Regions from separate parts of the Vibrio sp. 1288 genome, predicted to be linked through region 1. Evidence: predicted binding sites of a transcription regulator. Region 1 holds the regulator's gene; each other region holds the start of a gene.
The links. The regulator CRP, encoded in region 1, controls carbon source genes, mostly activating them, when cyclic AMP is high. The targets are predictions, from matches to a motif close to TGTGANNNNNNTCACA.

Region 2: the regulator CRP is predicted to act here: its motif matches at 1,762-1,777, upstream of R8O11_RS05895 (NupC/NupG family nucleoside CNT transporter).
Region 3: the regulator CRP is predicted to act here: its motif matches at 1,814-1,829, upstream of udp (uridine phosphorylase).
Region 4: the regulator CRP is predicted to act here: its motif matches at 2,600-2,615, upstream of cytR (DNA-binding transcriptional regulator CytR).

What each region holds. Positions count from the first base shown of each region.
Region 1 is NZ_JAWPOX010000043.1:15,906-19,975, reverse strand. It holds gene astD (succinylglutamate-semialdehyde dehydrogenase) at 1-1,019, shown strand, start outside; gene R8O11_RS21950 (DUF1338 domain-containing protein) at 1,268-2,059, shown strand; gene crp (cAMP-activated global transcriptional regulator CRP) at 2,196-2,828, opposite strand; gene R8O11_RS21940 (phosphoribulokinase) at 3,069-3,938, opposite strand; gene R8O11_RS21935 (YheU family protein) at 4,064-4,070, opposite strand, start outside.
Region 2 is NZ_JAWPOX010000005.1:129,576-133,645, reverse strand. It holds gene R8O11_RS05910 (tryptophanase) at 1-481, shown strand, start outside; gene R8O11_RS05905 (DUF2913 family protein) at 560-1,171, opposite strand; tRNA gene R8O11_RS05900 (tRNA-Leu) at 1,204-1,287, opposite strand; gene R8O11_RS05895 (NupC/NupG family nucleoside CNT transporter) at 1,849-3,057, shown strand; gene R8O11_RS05890 (DUF3541 domain-containing protein) at 3,112-4,070, opposite strand, start outside.
Region 3 is NZ_JAWPOX010000025.1:52,535-56,604, forward strand. It holds gene R8O11_RS17530 (zinc/cadmium/mercury/lead-transporting ATPase) at 1-1,610, shown strand, start outside; gene udp (uridine phosphorylase) at 1,925-2,683, shown strand; gene R8O11_RS17540 (DUF1887 family protein) at 2,841-4,001, opposite strand.
Region 4 is NZ_JAWPOX010000001.1:291,195-295,264, forward strand. It holds gene rpmE (50S ribosomal protein L31) at 1-64, opposite strand, end outside; gene priA (primosomal protein N') at 361-2,565, shown strand; gene cytR (DNA-binding transcriptional regulator CytR) at 2,868-3,896, shown strand.

The sequences.
Region 1 (4,070 bases):
CAGGCCACCTACCAAATGGTCACATTGTGCCTGCGCTACTGGCTGGTAACACGGTAGTCTTCAAACCGTCTGAGCAAACGCCATGGACGGGTGAATTGGCGATGAAGCTATGGGAAGAAGCCGGTCTGCCGAAAGGCGTGATTAACCTTGTTCAAGGCGCGAAAGAAACTGGTATCGCCCTAGCTGACGCAAAAGGCATTGATGGCGTACTGTTTACGGGTAGCGCGAATACGGGGCATGTATTACACCGTCAATTTGCGGGTCAACCAGGCAAGATGCTCGCACTAGAAATGGGTGGTAATAACCCGATGGTGATCTCTGATAAATATGGTGATTTGGATGCCACGGTTTACACCATCATCCAGTCAGCGTTTATCAGTGCTGGGCAGCGTTGTACGTGTGCTCGTCGTTTGTATGTGCCATTGGGTGAAAAAGGCGATGCGCTTATCACCAAACTCGTTGAAGCGACACGCAATATTCGCGTAGACCAACCATTTGCAGAACCTGCGCCATTTATGGGACCGCAAATTTCGGTCGCGGCAGCCAAGTTTATTCTTGATGCACAAGCTAATCTACAGTCTCTTGGCGGTGAAAGCTTGATTGAAGCGAAAGCAGGAGAGGCGGCGTTTGTTTCTCCTGGTATCATTGATGTAACGAACATTGCTGAGTTACCAGATGAAGAATACTTCGGCCCACTTCTGCAAGTGGTGCGCTACGAAGGATTAGACAAAGCCGTGGCGCTAGCAAACGATACGCGCTTTGGCTTATCTGCTGGTTTGGTTTCAACCGACGACCAAGAATGGGAATACTTCGTTGACCACATTCGTGCAGGAATCGTGAACCGTAACCGCCAGCTTACTGGTGCAAGCGGTGATGCGCCATTTGGTGGTCCGGGGGCGTCGGGTAACTTGCGCCCAAGCGCTTACTACGCAGCAGATTACTGTGCGTACCCAATGGCATCAATGGAAGGTCAAGAAACTGTCTTGCCTGCAACATTGAGTCCAGGTGTAGTGCTATAAGTTTTAATAATAGAGTCGCAACTATGCATTGCGGCTCACCTTGCCGGCGCATCATTTAGGTATGGGTTGTAGTGATCGTTGGCAGAACACGAAAAGTGAGCAAAGACTCGGAAAAGCGTGTTGACTGACTGGCATTTACCGTCACAGGTTGATGGTTGCTCGTTCATTATTCTGGACAACTTTTGTTGTGAACGAGCAGCCAACTTCCGCTTACCTTTAAACTCTACATCTCGTAACAAGGAGTCGTTATGACGCCCGATGTGTTATTTGAATCGCTATGGCAAGATTACATTCAACGTCTTTGCCCTTCGGCGGCTAAAGTGCATCAGCTGCTTCAAGAAGATGAGCCTCTGATTAATGATCATATAGCTTTACGTACCTTCAATATCGCGCCTCTTGGTATTGAAACTCTAGCTAAGCCATTTGTAGCTATTGGTTACAAGGCGTGTGGTGATTACGTTTTCGAAAGCAAAAAGCTGGTTGCTAAGCACTATGAGCACCCAGATCCGAAGCAACCTAAAGTATTTATTAGTGAGCTAAAAGTTGAAGAGTGCTCGCCTGAGCTACAAGAGATTGTGAAAAATTTGGTGGCACAAGTCGATGCTGACAAGCTGAACGATAGCGCATTCTTACATGGTGGACGCTTGTGGGATTTAAGCTTTGCTGATTACCAAACGTTGGCTAAAGAAAGTGAGTACGCATCTTGGCTTGCGGCGCATGGTTACGGAGCAAACCACTTCACGGTGAGCGTTAACCAACTCAATGAATATGAAGAAGTGAAGCAGGTAAACGATCATCTGCGTACCGCTGGGTTTACCATTAATGAAAATGGTGGTGAAGTGAAGGGCACTCCTGAGGTGTTGCTAGAGCAGTCATCGACCATGGCAGATAAAGTAGCGGTTCGTTTTAGCGAAGGCACTGAAATTATCCCTGGCGGGTTTTATGAATTTGCTAAGCGCTATCCGATGGAAAATGGTGATTTGTACCCAGGTTTCGTGGCCGCTTCAGCTGACAAAATCTTTGAAAGTACGAATGGCTAAGTTTTAGGGTTAACCTGTTAAGCTTACTCATTAGTGTTCGCTGCACCCTATCTTATTTGGTCATGAGTAAATAAAAAGCCACCAATGTTGCCATTGGTGGCTTTTATAATTTTGTTCGTGTCACTCTAGTTTGAGATTAACGAGTACCGTAAACCACGATGGTTTTACCGTGAGCAGAGATTAGGTTCTGCTCTTCTAGCATCTTCAAAATACGACCTACTGTCTCACGAGAACAGCCAACAATTTGACCGATTTCTTGACGAGTGATCTTGATTTGCATGCCGTCTGGGTGAGTCATTGCGTCTGGTTGTTTTGCAAGGTTCAGAAGCGTCTGAGCGATACGACCAGTTACGTCTAGGAACGCCAGGTCACCCACTTTTTGGCTAGTTACTTGAAGACGACGAGCCATCTGCGCAGAAAGACGCATTAGGATGTCTGGGTTTACTTGGATAAGCTGACGGAACTTCTTGAAAGAAATTTCAGCAACTTCACAAGGAGATTTAGCACGAACCCAAGCTGTGCGCTCTTGGTCTTCCTCGAATAGACCAAGTTCACCAATAAAGTCTCCTTGGTTTAGGTAAGAAAGGATCATCTCCTTACCTTCTTCGTCTTTGATAAGAACCGCAACAGAACCTTTAACGATGTAGTACAAAGTTTCTGCCTTTTCGCCCGCGTGAATTAGCGTGCTCTTTGAAGGGTACTTATGAATATGACAGTGTGAAAGAAACCACTCTAATGTTGGGTCGGTTTGAGGTTTACCTAGAACCATAATATCTCACTTCCTCTGCAGGGTACGCTTGCGCTATCCATATTTTAGCTAAGCCTGAATTAGGCCTACTAGAATAAGAGCACTTTTTATATGCTGCAAGCTCTCTTGTGTTTCGGTAAGAAATAGTATCCTTTTTCGAAAACGATTTCTTGATTTTAATCGTGCCATGATTGAGATTTTGTAAGCAAAACTGTGCACATGATCACGGTATGAAAAGTAAACATCTTCGCAGGCAGGTTTTTAGCCAATTTTCCCTGTTTCGATGAGCTGTTGTAGGATAGGCCGAACTATGAGCTCCATTGCAAAGCTCATCTTACCGCCGGGTACGACAATCGTGTTGTGGCGTGACATGAATGAGCCATCAATCATGGCCAGCAGATATGGGAAGTCGACATTCTTGATACCGCGTAGGCGAATCACCACAAAACTCTCATCCAAACTAGGGATGCCTTTTGCATTAAGTGGGTTGGAAGTATCAACGGTCGGTACGCGCTGGAAGTTGATGTGAGTACGAGAAAACTGCGGAGTGATATAGTTGAGGTAATCGTCCATGGATCGCACGATTGAGTCCATTACCGCTTCACGCGAATGGCCGCGATCGCGAGTGTCACGTACGAATTTTTGTATCCACTCTAAGTTCACAATCGGCACCATGCCAATTAAGAAATCCACATGTTGAGCAACATTAACATCGCCATCGACCACGCCACCATGTAACCCTTCATAAAACAGCACGTCGCTGTTTTCGGGTAAGTCTTGCCACGGTGTAAACGTGCCTGGCATTTGATTGTAGGGAACCGCTTCGTCAAACGTGTGCAGATAACGGCGCACGCTGCCAGTGCCGTCATGCCCGAACTTACGGAAAAACTCTTCTAATCCCGGGAAGTCATTAGCTTGTGGGCCAAAGTAGCTAATGTGTCGACCTTGCTCGCGGGCTTTGCGAATTTCGATGTCCATTTCTGGGCGAGTAAAGCGATGGAAGCTATCGCCTTCAACCCATGCGGGTTTAACGTTCATCATATTGAACATTTTACGGAAGGCTTCAGATGTAGTGGTCGTGCCGGCACCGGACGAACCAGTAACCGCAATAATTGGGTGTTTAGCTGACATGACAAACCTTGTCGAAAATTACTTACCTGTAATGTGCAGTAGAGTTACTACTGCACGGTCGATATCCCACTATAGCACGTAACAATACCTTGTCATCGAGTGGGATACGGTAAAATGTGAAGGGTCTAAAAT
Region 2 (4,070 bases), on a different contig from region 1:
TATGGAAGCGCTCGCTCGCGGTTTGTATGAAGCCGCGGATGAGGATTTTCTTCACTATAGAATTAGCCAAGTTCAATACTTAGGTGAGCGCTTACGTGAAGGCGGTATTCCGATTCAATACCCAACGGGTGGTCATGCGGTGTTTGTGGATGCCGCTAAGATTTTGCCACATATTCCAGCTGATCAGTTTCCTGCGCAAGTATTGTGTAATGCTTTGTACTTGGAAGCGGGTATTCGAGCAGTAGAGATAGGATCGTTGCTGCTTGGTCGAGATCCGGAAACGGGTAAACAAAAAGCGTCAGAGCTTGAGTTGATGCGTTTGACCATTCCACGTCGTGTCTACACAAACGATCATATGGATTACATTGCGGATGCGATTATCGAACTGAAAAATCGTGCACATGAGTTAAAAGGGCTCACTTTCGAGTACGAGCCACCAGTGCTGCGCCACTTTACTGCTCGATTTAAAGAGATCGATTAACTCAAGTTTAAATCTAGATAATCAAAAGGCCGCGAGTTTCGCGGCCTTTTTCGATTCGTTTATTTCTTAGCGTTACAGTTAGGCTAACTCTAACGTGATGCGAACGAACTGGTCGTCTTGATACTGCACTTCATAATTGAAGGTACCACTGGCGTAAATGCTGCCAAGGAAAAGTGAGCGTTGACTCATTGGTCCGCGGAACAGCATCGAAATAGGAGCGATTAGGGCGTTATTGCCATCAAAGTGCTGATTTAAGTTCTCCGAAAGCACACACAGCAAACAGCCGTGTTGGTCGTGAGATAAGTCGACGTCTTCCGGTCGCGATAATAACACGGTAGTCCCCAGTTTCTTCTCAATCTCGTTGATCAGCAGCAAGTAGCTATCTAGATCGGGTTGAGGGTTGCTGGGTTTGTCTGCACCGACGCAGCGCTCGAGTAATGCTTCCAGATTTCCGTTCTCACCTTTTGCCTGCTGAGTCAAAGATTTTAACGGCTTTTTAATCAGCTTATAGCGATTACTCTTCAGTTTTGGTTTCAGCCATTTCTGAAGTAAGTCATTACGTTCTTTAAGGGAGAGGCCATGCGAGGACGCGTGAATTTTAAAGTGCAGGTGTAATAAAGCGTGAACCGCAAGCTCACTCAGAAGTTGATTAGCATCTGTAGACTGTCTTGCCTGCTTAGAACTTTGCATTACACTCGAACAAAATTAGGGAAGAAGGATAATGGTGCCGAGAGAGGGACTCGAACCCTCACACCAAAGGCACTAGCACCTCATGCTAGCGTGTCTACCAATTTCACCATCTCGGCATCATGATGCTCTGAATACTCAGAGGCCTCGAAAGAAGCAACGCGAATTGTATAACCAAAATCCACCTGTTGGCGAGAGCAAAATGACGAATTTTGGCTCTTTCGAGTTTGATTGCATATTTATTGGTCACTTTTATGTTTTTTACCATCAACGCCTATCCTTATACCCTTACTTTTATTAATAGTATGACGACAAAAGAGTACTTTTGCCTAAATTTTGAACGCTTGAACGTTTGCGTAAATAAATGTGATGAATATCTCTTTTTGTTGGCTATACTTGCGTCCCGTTTAAGCGGGAATTAGGGTTTAGTTGTTCAAGACCCTTACCCATACAAGCCGTCACATGGAGCAGGCCAAGCAACATGCTCGCCAGCAGTGAATGACCCCACGGACCGGACCAGCTACGTTCAATTGCTTGTATAAGGTAAAAATAAGATGTCGAACTATTCGTTCTGTCTACATTCTGGATCTAAAAGTGAGTTATCACTCGCTGCGTTGTCCCTTTCTTCTGCCAATTCCTTTGGCTCTTTTTTCTTTTTCAACGTTTAGTAGGTCCAGCTCATGAGTGTTCTATTTAGTCTATTTGGTATTGTTGCACTGCTAGGTTGTGCTTTCCTACTTTCTGAGGGTCGTTCTTCCATTAATTGGAAAACTGTATCTCGCGCCTTGATGCTACAAATGGGGTTTGCTGCTTTGGTGCTCTATTTCCCGTTGGGTCAAGCGGCGCTGGCGAGTTTAAGTAATGGGGTCGCGGGGCTACTCAGCTTTGCTGATGAAGGGATTAAATTCCTCTTTGGTGACCTCGCTTCTTCTGGCTTTATCTTCGCTATTCGTGTCCTTCCTATCATCATCTTCTTCAGTGCTCTTATCTCCGCCCTTTACTATTTGGGCATTATGCAAAAAGTGATTCAATTTATTGGCGGCGCTATCCAGAAGTTCTTGGGTACGAGTAAAGCAGAGTCTTTGGTTGCAACAGGGAACATCTTCTTATCTCAAGGCGAGTCACCACTTCTTATTCGTCCATTTCTTTCTAACATGACTCGCTCTGAACTGTTTGCCGTGATGGCTGGTGGTATGGCTTCAGTGGCGGGCAGTGTGCTTGGTGGTTATGCTGGTTTGGGTGTCGACCTCAAATACTTGATCGCGGCAAGCTTTATGGCAGCGCCAGGTAGTTTGATGATGGCAAAAATTATCGTTCCTGAGCGTCAAACGCCAAGCGATTACAACAATATTGAGCTAGATAAATCAGAAGAAAGCAACGTAATTGATGCGCTAGCAAGCGGTGCTATGGGCGGTATGAAAGTTGCTGTTGCTGTTGGTACCATGCTTATCGCTTTCGTGAGTGTTATCGCGATGGTGAACACGGGGCTAGAAAACTTGGGTGAGATACTTGGTTTCTCTGGCGTAACGCTACAAGCGATTTTTGGTTATTTGTTTGCACCTCTCGCATGGTTGATTGGTGTGCCAAGCCACGAAATCCTAGCTGCGGGTTCATACATTGGTCAGAAAGTGGTGATGAATGAGTTTGTTGCGTTTATCGATTTTGTGCAGCACAAAGCGACACTGTCTGAGCATACTCAAATTATTATCACTTTTGCGTTGTGTGGTTTTGCGAACATTGGCTCAATTGCGATTCAGTTGGGTTCTATCGGCGTGATGGCACCTGAGCGCCGCAAAGATGTTGCAAGTCTAGGCCTAAAAGCGGTTGCTGCTGGTACACTCGCTAACCTGATGAGTGCGTGCTTAGCGGGCATTTTTATCTCTCTCTAATTTAGATTGAAGATACACACTAAAAACCCGCCTAAATGGCGGGTTTTGTTATTTCTAAGGCTTGGGCATTAAGCCGTAAGGTATCGATTTAAAAGCCTCTGGGTGCTCTTGATAAGTTGGCGCTTTATGTACCCCTTTCCAATCGAGCAGCATGATGGCTAGCACGTTACGGTGTTCGCCGTACTTGAGATCAAAGTTACCGTCGACCGACGGAATCATCCCTTTTTCTGCGTTGATTGCGTGACGAATGGCTTGGCGGGTTTTCTTTACGACCGGATCATGGTCCAAGCCTGCTAACAAAAACGAAATGCCGACTTCCGCAATCACGTCTTCTTTGGCGCGCAGTAGGATAGTGTCGATATTGTTGCGAAAGTAATCATAAATCCATTGGTGTTTCTTCTCGCTTACTCGCTCCTGATAATACTGTGAATCGGCAAAGATGATGTGCGTCATCCCATAGAGTTTGTTCCAATACTGCTGAGCTGAAAGCATCTTATCTTTATCGTCGGGGTAGGTGTCACGGAAGGTTTGAGTGAATTCCTCGACCACATCTTGCTCTCCTAACTGACGAAGCCAGTAGACTTGGTTTGCAAGCTGAGCTGCCCATGCTTCTATCATCTCTTTGTCCGTAACGTAACGCGAGAAATCGTAGCGCCTAATAATTTTTCTCAGCGTTTTGTCTTGTTTATGCTTTAGGCCGTATTCGTTTGCTCTTGCCATTGCGCCAAGCAAATCCACACCAAGATAAAGGTACTCAGGATGGTGTTTAGTCACGGTATAGCGTCGCTGCCCTCGTTCGGTTTCTTTCTCTTGATACGTGGTCAGCCTTTGAGATGAATAGAGAATGATGTCTTCTGGTTCAACAACTTCATTAGCAAATTGGTTTAACCGGCTGGCTACTTGTGCCATGTCGGTCCAAATGGCAGCGTGATATTTCTCATCTAATGTTTGGCGGTACATGCGTAAGCCAAAATGGCCCTCTTTAAACGCCGGGAAAGTGAACAGTTCCTGTT
Region 3 (4,070 bases), on a different contig from region 1:
CAATGGTGTTATTGCTTTTCCTTATTGGTGAAAAGTTAGAAGCATATGCATCATCTCGCGCGCGAAGCGGTGTCCAGGCGTTAATGGACTTAGTCCCAGAAAATTCAATTTTAATTATTGATGGTGAACGTAAAGAAGTACCAGCTGCTCAGCTTAAACCAGGGGATATCATAGAAGTCGCACCCGGAGGTCGTTTGCCTGCCGACGGTGTTTTGCAAGATGCGCTTGCGAGTTTTGACGAAAGTGCGTTAACGGGAGAATCTGTTCCCGTTGAACATCAAACCGGTGGCAAAGTGATGGCCGGGGCTGTGGTTGTCGATAAAGTGGTTCGCTTACAGGTGACTTCCCGTCAGGGCGAGAATGCGATAGACCGAATTCTTCATTTGATTGAAGAAGCAGAATCCCGTAAGGCACCATTAGAACGCTTTCTTGATAAATTTAGCCGTTGGTATACGCCGCTAATGATGCTGGTGTCTCTGATGGTTATCGTTACGCCGCCATTACTATTTGCCCAACCGTGGGAAACGTGGATCTATCGAGGACTCGCCCTGCTGTTGATTGCTTGTCCATGTGCATTAGTAATTTCAACGCCTGCGGCGATCACTTCTGGCTTGGCGGCAGCTGCTAAGCGGGGCGCATTGATCAAAGGTGGTGCGGCGCTTGAGTTGCTTGGCAAGGTTGAGTCTGTCGCATTTGATAAAACTGGGACACTGACGCAAGGTAAACCAGAAGTGACTGATGTCTTTGCTTTTGATATGGATGAAGACAAGTTACTTAGCCTAACTGCGTCAATCGAGGTTGGTTCAAGTCATCCTCTAGCGGTTTCTTTAGTTACCAAAGTGCAAGAGCAGGGGCTTACTATTCCTGAAGCGTTGGATAAAACCGCGCAAGTAGGCTCTGGTGTCACTGGTTACGTCGATGGAAAAATGGTCCAAGTGGTCACGCCTTCAAAGGCAGACTTTCCACTTTCTCAAGAAGCCATAGAGCAAGTAGTTACGTTGGAACAACAAGGTAAAACGGTTGTCATTGTTCGTTACGATGACGAGGTCATTGGCGTGATCGCATGGCAAGATACATTGCGCTCAGATGCCCAGCAAGCCATCGCAATGTTGAAGGAACTTGGGGTCACGTCGGTGATGCTAACGGGTGACAACCCGAGAAGTGCAGAAGCAATGGCAAATAGAATAGGCTTGGATTATAAAGCGAGTTTGTTACCTGCAGACAAGGTGCATTACGTCGAGAAGCTATCACAACAACATACCGTTGCGATGGTGGGAGACGGTATCAATGATGCTCCAGCCATGAAAGCTTCGAGTATCGGCATTGCGATGGGAGGCGGTACGGATGTTGCGCTCGAGACTGCTGATGCGGCGTTAACACACAACCGTTTGATTGAGCTACCTGCCATGATAGAACTGTCGCGCGCGACGCTAAGTAACATTCGTCAGAATGTCGCGTTAGCGCTAGGTTTGAAAGGTGTATTCTTAGTGACAAGTTTACTTGGTGTTACTGGGTTGTGGGTTGCTGTATTAGCCGACAGTGGTGCAACAGCACTGGTGACATTGAATGCGTTGAGATTACTTCGTTTTGAGTCCAAGCAGATCAAATAACTGACCTAACCATTGATCCCACTCATTAATAGCCCGAGGCATTCGTGTATCGGGCTTTTTTTAACCGTATTCACCTGATGCGATCAGACGTTTTTCTCGTCCTTGAAATCACGCATTGCTATGCAACAAAATGATCTAATGCCCCTTAAAGTGTGATCAATACCAGTTTTGTTTGAAATTTCATTTTCATTACATTTTATCATTGTGATTGTGATCACTCTATGTTGGTGAAAGGTTCGCTACAGTGCATCTGTACCCAATAACTGATTAATGAGCTTATTGTTCATAAAATAAGCCACAATAAGGAGCGACTTATGTCTCAAGCTGTATTCCATTTAGGTGTTACTGAAGCTGATCTTAATGGTGCGACTCTAGCGATCATTCCTGGTGACCCAGCGCGTGTTCAAAAAATCGCAGAACAAATGGAAAATCCAGTATTTCTAGCAAGCCATCGTGAATACACGCTATACCGTGCAGAGCTAGACGGTAAACCTGTTGTGGTTTGTTCTACAGGTATTGGTGGTCCTTCTACCTCTATCGCAGTTGAGGAATTGGCACAGCTTGGTGTTCGCACTTTCCTACGTGTTGGTACAACGGGTGCAATTCAACCGCATGTAAACGTGGGTGACATGATCGTAACGACGGGGTCAGTTCGTCTTGACGGTGCGAGCCTACACTTTGCTCCTATGGAATTCCCAGCAGTTGCTGACTTTGAAGTAGCAACCGCAATGAAAGCAGCGGTAGAAGAGTCTGGCGCTACAGTTCACATGGGTGTGACTGCATCAAGCGACACGTTCTACCCTGGTCAAGAACGTTACGATACGTTCTCTGGTCGTGTTGTTAAGCGTTTCCAAGGCTCTATGCAAGAATGGCAAGACATGGGCGTACTTAACTTCGAGATGGAGTCTGCAACACTGCTAACAATGTGTGCGAGCTCTGGTTTAAAAGCGGGTTGTGTGGCTGGTGTTATCATCAACCGTACACAAAAAGAGATTCCAGATCATTCAACTCTGAAAGAAACGGAAGCGCGTTCAATTAAAGTGGTTGTAGAAGCAGCGCGTAAAATGCTTTAAGCCTCTATAGTTGGCATTTAAGCAAACAGAAAAAACCAGAGGCTAACCTCTGGTTTTTTTCTACTTATAGAAATGCGTACAGCTAAAATTTAGGTATAAAAAAAGCAGCATTAATGCTGCTTTTTATCGTTGTGAATTTTAGCTTTTCTTAATGGCACTATATCTCGTCTGAACCGCCCGCGTCTTTAAACCAAGCCGTTAAGTGCGTTCTTAAATCTTTAAGCTCATCAGGGCCAATCAGGGCTAGCCCTAAGTCTTCAGCACGAGTAATGTCATTGTGACGAAGAGGACGGAAGCTCACCAACATTGCGCGCGCTTGTAAGCCACCTAATAGATCGCGAAGCGATTCTAACTTATATAAAGTATCGTCGCCGTCATCTCTCATGCCTTTGGTTTTGCACTCGATGATGTGCAGCTTGTTGTTTACAACTGTTGCGACATCTAACTCATTGCGTACTTCACTTTCACCAAGTTTACGATAAACCTGAACATTTAACGATCGATCTTGAATCGTCGGCATGGTGTCTTGGATTTGCTTCACGGTGCTGTGAACCAAAGTTTCTAACCACTCACCGTTTGAAAAGCGTCGAGCATCTTCATCTGCAAACGTTAAAACGCCATTTTCATAGGTGGCGATTTCTGCTTCTACTAAATCTGAAAGCAACATGTTGAGCTCACGGTAGCCCTGCTGTTTTTCGGAGAGCTCGACATCAAGCTTTTGTTCTTTGCGGCATGTGGTTGCAAGGTAGTTAAGTGTTGCTAGACCTGGCCCAAGTTCAAGCGCATTTGAGGCCCATCGTTCACCAAGTTCATACAATTTTTTATCAAGAAGAGGTGGTAAATCAACGTGGTGAAACTCGCCGCGTGCACCAAAGATAGTGAGGTAATCTGCAATCGTAATGTGATCTTCGACTTGGGTATCTTCTTTGCCATCAGGGTATAACCAACAAAGCTTATCGCTACTAGGCTCAACCACAAAAATTGGCCAGCGATAGGTACGGAAAACTTCGTACACCGACAACAAGCGATGACGAAGACCACAGCTCGCGTTCAATTTTACATCTTCGCCGCGTTCATGGAGGTCTTTTGCCAGTTTTTGAATTGCTTGTTTGATCAGAGATGTATTAACAGCGGATGGAATTTCAAAAAATTCAGAAGTAATTTCTCGTTGATCTAAAACGGCACTCAGTCGGTCAAATATATCTAACTGGCTCTTGTCTCCGATGAAGACGATATGTGTGCTTAGCGTACGATTATCTAATAGAGGAGTGACCAATCTCACTGGGTCTTGGTCGATAATACCAACATGAACAGCCATAGATTTTCCTTTTTATGAGGCCGCTCGAAAAGAGTTGTGCAAGGGGATGAGCTGGCCTTATTAATCATA
Region 4 (4,070 bases), on a different contig from region 1:
AAGAGTTGCCGCAAGAACAAGTCGCTTTTACTGCTTTGTATTCTGGGTGGATACCAGCTTTCATGGGATAACCTCAATAGTAGGCCGTGTCGCTATACGAATCTAAGCCGCACACCACACGCAATTAATAATAAAATGGGATACCGCATCAACTAATTGCCGAAGCCATATCTCAAGGCGCGATATAGTAAAGAATCATATTGCTCGGATCAACACATTTGGCAACTTTTTCGCCACTTTTTTAGCCAGACTAATCATAGAGGCACGATTCACGCTGAATCGCATTGCTTTACTCGAATTTCCATACCGATTTTAATAGACTCTCATTTCCTTTCCCTCTTTTTTAATAGCTAAGAATTTATGCGTCCAACCATTGCTAGAGTGGCATTACCCGTTCCGCTCGACAAACAATTTGATTACGCCATTCCGGGGCACCTGTTTCCGATCATTGGTGGACGCGTTTCCGTACCTTTTGGACGCCAAACGTTAGTTGGCATCGTCACCGCGATGGTTAATCACTCGGACTTTCCCAAAGATCAACTCAAGCCAATCAAAGCAGTTCTTGATTCTCAGCCGATATGGTCTGAAAAGCTTTATTCGTTGCTGACTTGGTGCAGCCAGTTCTACCAATACCCACTTGGAGATACGCTACACAATGCGATGCCAGCAGCTCTACGTAAAGGAAAGCCTGCAGATTTTGCGACGCTACAAGAGTGGCAAATTACCGAATCCGGTAAAGACAAGCTGATGCAAGGGCTTGATCGTCGATCGGTCAAACAACAGAAGGTCTTGCAAATGTTGGTTAACGGCGCTTTGCCTCACCAGGAATTTGTCGACCAAGAGATAGCCTCAACAGTACTAAAGTCTTTAGAAGAGAAAGGCTGGATTGAACGTATCGAGAAGAAGCCTGTAATCACCCAGTGGGGACAGCACGTTGAATGCGACGTCGAAAAGCCAAAGCTCAACCACGAACAAGCGCTGGCTATTGCGAGTGTAAATAGCCAAACAGGCTTTGCTTGCTATTTATTAGAGGGAGTAACTGGCTCTGGTAAAACCGAAGTTTACTTAAACCTTATCAAGCCAGTTTTAGAGCAAGGGAAACAAGCCTTGGTTTTAGTACCAGAGATTGGCTTAACGCCCCAAACCATCAACCGCTTTAAACACCGTTTTAATGTGCCAGTTGACGTCATCCACTCCGGGTTAAACGAGACGGAGCGTCTGAATGCGTGGCTTTCTGCACGCGACAAAGCGGCCGGAATCATTATCGGCACACGCTCTGCCCTACTCGCGCCTTTTGCTGATCTCGGGATTATCATTGTGGACGAGGAGCATGACACCTCTTACAAACAACAAGATAGCTTGCGTTATCATGCACGCGATGTTGCTGTAATGCGCGCCCATAAAGAGCAAGTACCGATTATCCTCGGCTCAGCGACGCCAGCATTAGAAACTTTGCATAATGCGCTGTCTGGTAAATATCACCATTTAACACTAACCCAACGAGCTGGCTCTGCCGTACCAACCACCAATAAAGTGTTAGATGTAAAAGGTCAGTATTTAGAAAGTGGCTTATCTGCCCAACTGATTGCCGAAATGCGCAAGCATTTAAAAGCGGGCAATCAAGTAATGTTGTTTCTTAACCGTCGAGGCTTTTCGCCCGCTTTGATGTGCCATGAATGCGGTTGGATTGCAGAATGTAAACGCTGTGATGCGTACTATACGTTCCACCATTACAGCAACGAAATACGCTGCCATCACTGCGGCTCACAACAACCGGTGATTCATCAATGTCAGGGGTGTGGTTCAACCCAATTGGTTACCGTCGGCGTAGGAACGGAACAACTCGAACAACAATTGGCTCAGTTATTTCCAGAATACAACGCCATTCGCATCGACAGAGACAGCACACGTCGCAAAGGTAGTTTGGAAGATGCCCTTGAATCGATTCGTAAAGGTGAACATCAAATTCTGATTGGCACCCAAATGCTGGCTAAGGGGCACCATTTTCCAAATGTAACGCTCGTTGCTCTTTTGGATGTTGATGGCTCTCTTTATAGTAGTGACTTCCGCGCTTCCGAGCGACTAGCGCAGTTGTTTATTCAGGTCGCAGGTCGTGCCGGCCGCGCAAGTAAACCTGGCGAGGTTATCCTACAAACCCACCATCCTGAGCACAGCTTGCTGCAGGCCCTGCTTCAAAAAGACTATCGCCACTTTGCTATGACGGCTCTGGAAGAACGCAAACTGGCTCAGCTTCCGCCTTATAGTTTCTTGACTCTGTTTAAAGCAGAGGCGAACCAAAGTGAGGTAGTTGAAGACTTCCTGCGTCAGGTTCGCTTTACGTTAGAGTCACACCCTCTGTTCGATGATTCCTGCATGGTGTTAGGCCCTACTCCTTCACCTTTGGCCAAGCGGGCTGGTAAATACCGTTGGCAACTATTACTGCAAACTCAGCATCGTTCATTGATGCAAAAGTTATTAACCAGTGCCAAACCTGCTATTGAGTTGTTGCCAAATGCTAAGAAAGTACGCTGGAATTTAGACATAGAACCACAAGATCTCAGCTAGCAAACGTTTAACTATGTAATGAATTACCATTTAATGTGACCAGAATCACACCAAGATTACAGTTTTTGTTAAACAGACCGTAACTTTCACTTTAGAAATGAATAGACTATCCAAATTAGAAAAGTCTAAAGTGACTTGTTTGCACAGGCTTAAATTAAAACAATGACTATTCCCATAAATTGGTATCGCGGTGAAGAATCCATTTTCCCACTCGTTAACACGAACTGAGCGAAGAGCAAACACAGCTCTAACTCGGTTGATTACTCTGATTTCAAACCGGAATAACGTCACCTTGGCAAAAAATAAATGAGAGGTTAAAAACTATGGCGACAATGAAGGATGTTGCCCAGCTTGCGGGAGTGTCTACGGCTACGGTATCTCGAGCCTTAATGAATCCAGAGAAGGTCTCTTCTTCTACAAGAAAGAGAGTAGAAGATGCCGTACTTGAAGCGGGTTATTCTCCAAACTCATTAGCGCGTAACTTACGTAGAAACGAATCAAAAACCATTGTTACTATCGTTCCCGACATCTGTGATCCTTATTTTTCTGAAATTATTCGCGGTATTGAAGATGCAGCCATGGAACATGGCTATCTAGTCCTTCTGGGCGATAGCGGACAACAGAAGAAACGCGAAAGCTCTTTCGTTAATCTCGTATTTACTAAGCAGGCAGATGGAATGCTACTGCTTGGTACAGATCTACCATTCGATGTCAGTAAGCCAGAACAAAAGAACTTACCTCCGATGGTAATGGCGTGTGAATTTGCGCCTGAACTCGAGCTTCCGACAGTACATATTGACAACCTGACCTCAGCATTTGAAGCGGTGAATTACCTGACCCAATTAGGTCATAAAAGCATTGCTCAAATCTCTGGACCAGATACAGCAATATTGTGTCAGTTCCGCCAACAAGGCTACCAACAAGCCCTGCGCCGTGCCGGCATCAATAAAGATCCACAATATAGTGTCATTACTGAATTCTCTTTTGATGGCGGAGCAAAAGCCGTTCGTAAACTGCTCGAATTGCCAGAGCCACCAACGGCTATTTTCTGTCACTGTGACACAATGGCCATCGGCGCAATTCAAGAAGCGAAAAAGCTTGGCTTACGAGTCCCGCAAGATCTCTCTGTTGTGGGCTTTGATGACATTAACTTCGCTCAGTACTGCGATCCACCGTTGACCACTATCTCTCAGCCTCGCTATGAGATTGGTCGACAAGCAATGCTAATGATGCTCGAGATGTTAAAAGGCCACGACGTGCATTCAGGCTCGCGTCTGCTTGAAACTAATCTCGTCATTCGCGGAAGTGCAGCGCCACCACAGCGCCCTTAACCTAAAGATTAGTATTCATCCCTAAAGCGGTGCTAAGGCGCCGCTTTTTATTTACCCTCCTGCTTTTTGTGTATCCCTGAATAAATATAAGCGAGAACTGAAACACACCCCTATACTCGGGCGTTGTCGCGCTTTAGCTATCAAGATTCTATCAATAGGGTGTTTTCTCAACTC